Regions from separate parts of the Polaribacter batillariae genome, predicted to be linked through region 1. Evidence: riboswitches for the same ligand, from Rfam matches in the RefSeq annotation. Region 1 holds a riboswitch; each other region holds the start of a gene.
What was found. A riboswitch is a leader RNA that binds a small molecule or an ion and turns the genes downstream of it on or off. The one in region 1 is predicted to bind cobalamin.
Positions count from the first base shown of each region.

Region 1 (3,284 bases):
AATTACTTTCTGTAGTAAACGTTTTACTTGTAAATAACTGTTGATAAAACGCACTAAATCTTTTGTAAGAATATCCTAAACTTCCATTTAATAAATGTTTTGGCACAAAAGTTAAAAAATTATTCGTTTCAGTATTTTTAGCATCTGTATAACTATAATTTACTGTTGTATTTACAAAATGTTTATTAAAGTTCTTTTGGTACGAAAGTGTAAACTCAATTCCTTTATTCATTGTTTTAGAAAGGTTAATTGGTGTCCAAATACCTGGTCTATTTGGGTCGCCATTTGGTGTCCAAACAATTTTATCTTTTGCGGAAATATAAAACCCAGATATATCTATCGACAAGTTTTTGGTATTAAAAACAACACCAAACTCACTTTGCAAAGCAGTTTCTGGTTTTAAATTAGGATTACCCTGGCCTGGCCAATATAAATCGTTATAAGTTGGTACTCTATAATTTTTAGAACCATTTGCTCGAAAAGAAATGTTTTTAAATGCATTTACTTTAATTCCCATAGCATAACTAAAAGGTACATCAAAATCTGAATTAAAGTCTTTCCTTATTTTGGTATCGAAAAAGAAAATATTGTTTATGTTTTGATTGTAAATGAGAGATTGTGAGAATTGTCTTCTATTTTTTGTATTGATTTGATCCGTTTTTCCAAAAACAGATTCATATTCAGAAAAAGAGTTAATTGTTGCATTTATTTTTGGAATTTTATAACCAAATTGATAATTTATCAAATAACGGTTCGATTTTCCGAAGTTAAATTTATCTGTATTTTTATCGCCGTAATAATGATATTCTTGTGTTAGAAAAGCAATTTTAACTTCGTTCGTAAAGCTTCCTTTTTGATGGTTGTACACCAACAAATTTCTATTGTTAAAATCTTTGTATTTTTCGTTGGCAGAAGTTGGATTAGGTAATTCTCCAGAAAATAAACGGTCTCCCAAATAAGATGTACTATAAAAATTTAATTCAGAAAAACTAGATAGTTTGTAAGACAGACCCGTATTAAAACTTATATTTTTATAAGCTCCATTGGAGTTTTTAAAATCGGTTTTTAATAGCGGATAATCATTATTTGACTTATTATAAGAAATACCTAATTTAACAGCCAATTTTTGACTTGACAAATTAAATTTGTATAAATTATTAGAAGTATTATAACTACCAAAAGAAGAAACGAATTGGTTGTCTATAGTCTGTTTATTCTTAAAGGATAGTTCATCATTTAAATGAACGGTACCACCAATAGCACCAGAACCATATTCTATACTCCCACCACCACTTCTAATGTTTATAACATCAAACAAACTTACTGTTAATGAATTGAAACCCGTTTGTCCGTTATTGATAGAATTGATATTAATTCCGTTCCAAACAACGGCAGTATTAGAAGCACTTGTACCTCTAAAACTTGCAGAACTTGTACCACCTGCACCATATTCTCGTAAATAAATAGGTGAGTTAAAACGTAAAAGTGTAGTAAAAGATTCTGTATTTTTCACCAAAACAGAATCATTTAAAGTTATAATTTTATAACCTTTAGAATTTTTTTTTAGTGTTTTATCTGCTACAACAATTACCTCTTTTAAAACCGTTCTTAATGAATCGTTTTGAGCGGTTAAGTGAGAAGCAATACCAAATAAGAGAATAAAAAATATAATTTTCTTCATACACAGTTAACTTTTATCCCGAAAGTTTTTAATTGTTAAAAATAAAGGCAGGTCTCCTGGCTCGTTTTCTGTTATTTAGACCTTCCCAACATAAAAATGTCAGTGGTAAAAGAGTTAATAACAGCTCTTTAAAAGAGGTTTCAAAAAATATTTATGTTTGAAACAAACTTACAGTTGCGGGAACAGCTTTGGTATTTCACCAAATTCCCTTTTAATTTATTCAATAATTGAATAAAACCTAAATTCTTTGCAAATGTATTCTATTTTAAGTTATTCTAAAACTAATAATTGATTATAATTTGTAAATTTTTGTTGTAATTCTTCAGAAATTTTAAAATGTTTTGGATGTATTATTTTAGCCAAACATTCGATTCCGTTTACCAAAGTTCCTGCAGAAGATTGGGTAAACATTTCGAAATCTGCAAGAAAAACCTGTTTGTTTTTAACGGCTCTTAAAGAGTTCCATTCGGGTTTTTCTTCCAAAAATTGCATGTCTTCTAAAGTTCTAGAAATTCCATAACCACAAGGTGCAATAATTAAAACTTCTGGGTCGTATTTTACAATTTTATCCCAAGAAATAACAATGCTATCTCCAGAAGGGTGTGAGAGTAAATCGATTCCACCAGCATAACCAATTTGATGCGGAATCCAATGACCACAGTTAAATAATGGCTTTATCCACTCTAACAACAGCACACTTTTAGGTTGAATTCTTTTGGCTCTTTGTGTATCTACTATTTTATAAATACGTTCCTTTAATTTTGCAACATATGCTAAACCTACCTCTTTTTTTCCCATGGCAGTTGCAATGGTAATTGCATTCTCAAAAACGTCTTCTAAAGAATTGGGTGTAATCGAAATTAGTTTTGGTATTTTAGGCAATTTGTATGCAGAAGTTGCTACGCATTCGGTATCTATTTGGCAAACATCGCATACATCTTGGGTAAAAATAATATCTGGCGCAATTTCTTCTAAAATAGGTTCATCTACATAATATAAAGTACCACCCTCTGCTTTGGTTTTAGAAAAAATGGTATTTATTTCTTCGCTTGTTAAAACTTGCCCCTCTAATTTATAACGCACAGCAACTTGTTTTTCTGCCAATGCAACAGCAGGACATTCAAAGGTTATTCCGTTTAAATATTCTTGCAAACCCATATCGTAAATCATCTGGGTAACTGCTGGCATAAAAGAAGAAACTGTCATTATTTTTATTTTTTAGAATACAAATTTACATACTTTTACGATATTCTTTCCTTTTTAAATAAATGTTTCTAATCTTTGCGGAATAATTTTTACGATGTATGATACATTATATTTCTGGTGGCGAAAGGTCTGGCAAAAGTAGTTTTGCACAAAAGTTGGCAGAAGATCTTTCTAAAAACCCTATTTATTTGGCAACTTCTAGAATTTGGGATAAAGATTTTCAAAATCGGGTTAACAGGCATGTTTCTGATAGAGATAAACGTTGGACAACGATTGAAGAAGAAAAAAACATAAGTGCTGTAATTCCTGAAAATACAACTATTGTTGTAGATTGTGTTACGTTGTGGCTTACAAATTTTTATACAGACACTAAATATAATGTAGAAGATTCTCTAAA
Region 1 covers NZ_CP071795.1:135,339-138,622, reverse strand. The annotation lists gene JL193_RS00610 (TonB-dependent receptor domain-containing protein) at 1-1,681, opposite strand, end outside; cobalamin riboswitch at 1,711-1,938, opposite strand; gene JL193_RS00605 (ABC transporter substrate-binding protein) at 1,952-2,887, opposite strand; gene JL193_RS00600 (bifunctional adenosylcobinamide kinase/adenosylcobinamide-phosphate guanylyltransferase) at 2,986-3,284, shown strand, end outside.

Region 2 (3,284 bases), 1.8 Mb from region 1:
AAATATTAAGAAGTCTGCCCAAAAAATTAAGGTTCCACATCTAATAATTCATGGAGATTCTGATGCCTCAATCTCTGTAGAAGAAGGTAAAAAAATACATTCTTGGAACCCTAAAAGCACTTTAAAAATCATTAAAAATGCAGACCATGTTTTTAATGTTTCCCATCCTTGGAAAAAAGACAAAATGTCTAAAGAATTGGCAGCTGTTACTAAAATTTGTATTGATTTTATAACTAAAAGTTAGGCTAACCCAGTTGTTAACGTTTTTATATTTTGATTATTAAAAGCGAAATTATTTGTTTTTAAAACAGGTAATTTCGCTTTTAAACTAAAACTTTAAACTTGCCTAATTTGTAAAATTTTTATCGGAAAAATAAATATCGATAGGAGACGTTCCTACTTTTTCAACCTTTTTTTCGAAAGATTTATCATCATTATAAATGGCGATAATACTATTATCAGGGTCTAAAAAATCTTCTAAACCTATTACAAAAACTTGTTTGGTAACAGGGTGTTGTTTTACAACGGTTGTTAAAGCAACATTATTTGTGGCTGGTGTTACAAACTCTTCTACTAATTTTGTGATAGTATTAAATCTGTAAATTTTACCAGAAGCAGCCTCTGACCAATAAGCTGTAAAACTAGAACGATTTAAACTTAAAAGACTGTTTTTAAATAAATTAATAGTATTATCTGTAACAGTAACCACTTCGTTTATAGAGTAATCTTTATTTAGTTTTGTAAACGCCGCTTTTTCGGTTCTTTTTTCTGTAGCGACCCAAATTGTACCATTTTTGTTCTTTAAAATACCAGAAATATTTTCGGCAAAAGTTAACAAGGTAGTTATTTCTTTTGTGGTAGTATTCATTGCTTTTAAATCTTTACCATCTGCAACTAAAACAGTATTTCCATCGGTTACTAAAGCAGCATTATTGTACAAAATATTGTCAGAAAAGCCATCTATTTTATTACCAATACCAGTGGTTATATTTACGGGAGCAACATTATATTTTTTACGCCTTCCTCTTCCAGAAACTCCAATAACCAAGCCCTCTGTAGCCGAATACATTTCTAAATAAGAAGGTGCAGTAAGGTCGGAACTGGTCACCACGTTATCAACATTTAAATTCTCTACGTTAAATTGTGTAATGTAATTGGGCCCTTTTTTACTAACAACAAACAAAGCGTTGTCGAAACTCGAAAAAGAAATCGATTCTCTATCAGTAGATTCGTACACATTTGGTGTTAAAAAAGCACCGCTATTTAAAAAGTTAATGGCTGTTTTATCGCTTTCTAATGTTAAAATAAAGGTGGAATCGAAAACAGCTTCTTCTTCAATTTTCGACGTTGTTTTCTTAGAGCAAGATGCAAATACGAAAATGCATAAAAATGCATATGCAGCATAAAAATTCTTCATTATAATTGGGTTTTAGGTTACGGTTTAAAAATTCGCATACACATTGCATCTTATGGGTTAGATTAAAAAATAATCAAACAAAAAAATACGTATGTCGAACAAAAAATAATAGTCTTCTGCCTTTTTCTCGAAAGCATAAAAACACGAATTTGAGCACTGGCAGGTCTCCTGACTTACTTTTTGTTAAAACCTTCCCATTTAAATTTTTAAACAGTGGTGTGAGATTTAACAGACATCTTTTTACAAGACGAAGCTTACAGTTGCGAGAACAGTTCAGGATTTTTTTAACTAAAAAATCACCTGATTCCCTTTTAATTTTACATTCAATACATCGAACATAAAAACCAATACTTTATGCGGCGAAAGTATTTACTTTTTAGAGATAAAAAAAAATAGAACTGTTAAGAAACTCCCTTATTTTGTTAAAATGAAATTAGAACCTCCTTTTCGAAAAATAATTCATGTAGATATGGATGCATTTTATGCGTCTGTGGCAGAGTTAGATAATCCAGAATTAAGAGGCAAAGCAATTGCTGTTGGTGGTGGTGGAGATAGAGGCGTGGTTTCTGCAGCAAGTTATGAGGCAAGAAAATTTGGGGTAAAATCTGCTATGAGTAATGTTTTGGCTAAAAAAAAGTGCCCACATTTAATATTTGTAAAGTCAGATTTTGCACGTTATAAAGAACTATCAGCAAAAATTAGAGAGATTTTTTACGAATATACAGATCTAGTAGAACCCCTTTCTTTAGATGAAGCTTATTTAGATGTTACCGAAAATAAAAAAGGAAATCCGTCTGCAAACGATATTGCCAGAGAAATTCGAGAACGTATTTATCAAGAAACAGGTTTGCGAGCTTCTGCAGGAATTTCTATTAATAAATTTATCGCAAAAATAGCTTCGGATATTAACAAACCTAATGGACAAAAAACAGTGCATCCAAAAGAGGTTATTCAATTTTTAGAAGAATTACCGGTAAATAAATTTTACGGTGTAGGTAAAGTAACCGCCGCAAAAATGTACAATTTGGGCATTTTTGTTGGAAACGATTTAAAGAAAAAATCGTTGGAAGAACTGGTTACTTTATTCGGAAAATCGGGCTCGCATTATTACAATATTGTTCGCGGAATTCATAATAGCCCTGTAAAACCGAATAGAATTCGAAAATCTTTAGCAGCCGAAAGAACGTTTAACGAAAACATTTCATCAGAAATTTTTATGATTGAAAAGTTAGAAAAAATTGCAGATGAATTGGAACGAAGAATGCTAAAAAACAACACAAAAGGAAAAACCATCACTCTAAAAATTAAATATTCCGATTTTACACAGCAAACAAGAAGCAAAACAAAACCCAATTTTATGCAAACAAAAAAAGAGTTTTTTCCTGTGGTAAAAGAATTGTTATTTCAAGATAAATTAACAAATTCTGTGCGTTTATTAGGAATTTCTTTCGGAAATTTAAACACAGAAATTAAAGAACCTGTTTGGGTACAGTTAAAATTTGAATTTTAACGCACAGTTTCTTTGAAGACCTGACAGGTTTCAAAAACCTGTCAGGTCTAAAAATTACGAAAATGAAAATTATCAGAACCAACTCAGAAAACCAAGATTTTAAAAATTTGGTAAAAGAATTAGATGCATATTTAAAAATCACGGATGAAGATGAGCATGATTTCTACAATCAGTTTAATAATATTAATATTTTAAAACATATTGTTTTGGCTTATGTTGATAAGATTCCTGTTGGTTGTGGTGCTATTAAAAAGTTCGACAATATTTCTATGGAACTAAAACGAATGTATGTTTCTCCAGAAAACAGAGGAAAAGGAATTGCACAAAAAATACTTTTAGAATTAGAAGTTTGGGCAA
Region 2 covers NZ_CP071795.1:2,239,140-2,242,423, reverse strand. The annotation lists gene JL193_RS09765 (alpha/beta hydrolase family protein) at 1-244, shown strand, start outside; gene JL193_RS09760 (DUF5074 domain-containing protein) at 347-1,417, opposite strand; cobalamin riboswitch at 1,559-1,781, opposite strand; gene dinB (DNA polymerase IV) at 1,845-2,927, shown strand; gene JL193_RS09750 (GNAT family N-acetyltransferase) at 2,990-3,284, shown strand, end outside.
Region 2: linked by a shared signal. The riboswitch ahead of JL193_RS09760 (DUF5074 domain-containing protein) and the one ahead of JL193_RS00610 (TonB-dependent receptor domain-containing protein) in region 1 are both predicted to bind cobalamin.

Region 3 (3,284 bases), 1.0 Mb from region 1:
TTTTTTATTATTAAATGGAGAAAAGCCAAAAGAACTGCCCAATTTATCTAATTACGATACAATTTGTGTAACCGATGGCGCTTATCAATATTTAAAAGTAAAAATATTACACCTAATTTTATTAGTGGCGATTTTGATTCTTTAGAAGAAATTCCAGAAGATATTGAGGCAATACAAACCTCGAATCAAGATTTTACAGATTTTGATAAAATGCTACAAATTCTTTCTGACAAGGGTTTTTATAAGATTGATGTTTTTGGCGCAAGTGGCAAAGAACAAGACCATTTTTTAGGAAATTTACACACAGCGCTTCAATGGAAAGAGAAATTAAAACTTACTTTTTTTGATAATCATGGCTATTATTTTTTAGCTGAACCCAATACCTTTATTAGTAATTGTTTGCACAAAACAGTTTCATTATTTCCTTTTCCAACAGCTACAAATATCACTACAAAAGGACTTCAATACCCTTTAAATAATGAAGATTTAGATTTTCGTAAAAGAATTGGAACTCGAAATAAAGCAATTGAAAACAATATAAACATTACTTTTAATAGTGGAGATTTGTTTATTTTTATCAATCATTAAAAATTATGGAAAGAAAAATAAAATTACTGTGGGATTTTAGAGGAGAAGATGCCAAAGAAACCGCAAAACATCATACCATTCATTTAAAAGAATTTGCGGAAGCAGAAAACTTCCTTTCTCAGAAATTAATATTATTGAAAAAAATCCCATGTTTTCTTCAGCATTTATTATTGTTAATGAAAGCAATATGAAAATTTACAGAGATGCTTTAAAACCACATCGTGGAGAAATTTCAGAATAATTTCTAGACATAAAAAATCTATCTTCGCAGTCACTTATTTTGGTATATCCAACAACCAACATTGTTTATTTTTCACAGATTTAAAGGTTAAAAACGAACCCTTACTTTTAAAAGACTCTTTAAATTAAAATCGAAGCAAATTTTATAATACCTTTGCCTTAGAAAGAAGTTCTTTTATTTAATTTCATCGTACGATATGGTTTTACTTAGCTGTAGATTAATAGGGAATCTGGTGCAAATCCAGAGCTGTCGCGCAACTGTAAGTAACATTTAAAGATTTTTATCCTTGTGGTCCACTGTTTTTAACGAAATGGGAAGGACGATAAAAATTGTTACAAGTCAGGAGACCTGCCATTATCGATATGACTTTGCTTTCGCGATTTGAAGTGATTTGTCTATTCTGATGCCTTTTAACATTTAGATGCTATTTTTTTTAGCTATCTATGTGTGTTTGTGCGCCATTATTTTTCGACTTATTATTTTTATTTCTCGACAAGCAAAAGAAGTTTTTAATAGAACTTTTAAGTAATTATTAATTCATTATTTAAAAGTAAAAAATGAAAACACACATTTTAGGCTATCCGCGAATTGGTAGCAAAAGAGAGTTAAAGAAAGCTTGCGAACAATATTGGGCAGGCAAAATTTCTGAAGAGGAGTTAGAAAAAGTAGGTAAAAGTATTAAAAACTACAATTGGAACCTACAACAAGAGGCAGGAATAGATCTAATTTCCAGCAACGATTTTTCTTTTTACGACCAAGTTTTAGACATGTCTCTTACTGTTAATGCTGTACCTGAAAGGTATAAAAAACTACATTTTAAATCGAAATTAGATTTATATTTCGCAATGGCACGAGGACATCAAAAAAACAATATAGATGTACCTGCAATGGAAATGACAAAATGGTTTGACACCAACTACCACTATATTGTTCCTGAATTTAAAAAAGACCAACAGTTTAGTCTTTTTTCAACAAAAGTTATAGACGAATACAAAGAAGCAAAAAAACAAGGAATTAATACAAAACCTGTTTTAATTGCACCTGTTTCTTACTTACTATTAGGTAAAGAAAAAGAACAAGGTTTCAATAGAATCGATTTAATAACAAACTTATTACCTATTTACTTTAAAATTTTAACTGAGTTGGAAGAATCTGGAGCCGAATGGATTCAATTTGACGAACCCTTTTTAGCTTTAGACTTAACAGAAAAAGAGCAACACACCGTAAAACAGGTTTATAAACAAATACAAGAAAAATTTCCAAAACTTAAAATTATTGTAGCCACCTATTTCGAAGGCTTGCAAGACAATTTAAACCTTGCAGTAAACCTTCCTGTTGAAACTTTACATATAGATTTGGTAAGAAACCCCAATCAACTAAAAGAAGTGTTAGATAATACTCCAAAAAAAGTATCTATTTCTTTAGGTATTGTTGATGGTAGAAATGTTTGGAAAAACGATTATCGAGAATCGTTAGCTACGATAAAAAAAGCAGTAAATGTATTAGGGCAAGAAAGAGTTTTTATAAGCACAAGCTGTTCTTTATTACATGTTCCTTGTGATTTAGATAGCGAAAATAACGAAGAAGTATTGACTTCAGAAATAAAAAATTGGCTTGCCTTTGCGAAACAAAAAATAACCGAAGTGGTTACTCTAAAACAATTATTTTTAGATGATAACAGTGAGAAAAACAAAAATACCATTCTAAAAAACCGCAAGGATATAGAAAGTAAAAAAACATCGCCTTTAATAAACGACCCAACAGTTAAAGATAGAGTGGCTAGTATTTCTAACAAACATACTAAGAGACTTAACCCTTTTCCATCTCGAAAAATATTGCAAAATAAAGCACTTAACCTTCCACTTTACCCTACAACAACCATTGGGTCTTTTCCGCAAACAAAAGAAGTGCGTTCTTGGAGAAATAAATTTAAAAAAGGAGAAATTAACCAAAAAGAATATGAAGAATTGCTAAAGAAAGAAACCGAAAAAGCAATAAATTGGCAAGAAGAAATTGGTATTGATGTTTTGGTTCACGGAGAGTTTGAACGTAATGACATGGTAGAATATTTTGGTGAAAAATTAAACGGATTTGTTTTTACAAAATTTGGCTGGGTACAAAGCTATGGCAGTAGATGTGTAAAACCACCTATTATTTTTGGAGATGTTTCTAGACCAAAACCCATGACCGTAAAATGGACACGTTACGCACAAAGTTTAACTTCTAAGTTGGTAAAAGGAATGCTTACAGGTCCAGTAACTATCTTGCAATGGAGTTTTGTAAGAAACGACCAAGATCGCGCAGTTACCTGCAACCAAATTGCACTGGCAATAAGAGATGAAGTTAAAGATTTAGAAAATGCAGGCATTCAAATAATTCAAATAGACGAACCTGCAATAAGAGAAGGGCTGCCACTAAGAAAAAATAATTGGCAAAACTACCTAAAATGGGCTAT
Region 3 covers NZ_CP071795.1:2,994,250-2,997,533, reverse strand. The annotation lists gene JL193_RS13270 (thiamine diphosphokinase) at 64-588, shown strand; partial or broken gene JL193_RS13265 (hypothetical protein) at 594-829, shown strand; cobalamin riboswitch at 1,010-1,199, shown strand; gene metE (5-methyltetrahydropteroyltriglutamate--homocysteine S-methyltransferase) at 1,387-3,284, shown strand, end outside.
Region 3: linked by a shared signal. The riboswitch ahead of metE (5-methyltetrahydropteroyltriglutamate--homocysteine S-methyltransferase) and the one ahead of JL193_RS00610 (TonB-dependent receptor domain-containing protein) in region 1 are both predicted to bind cobalamin.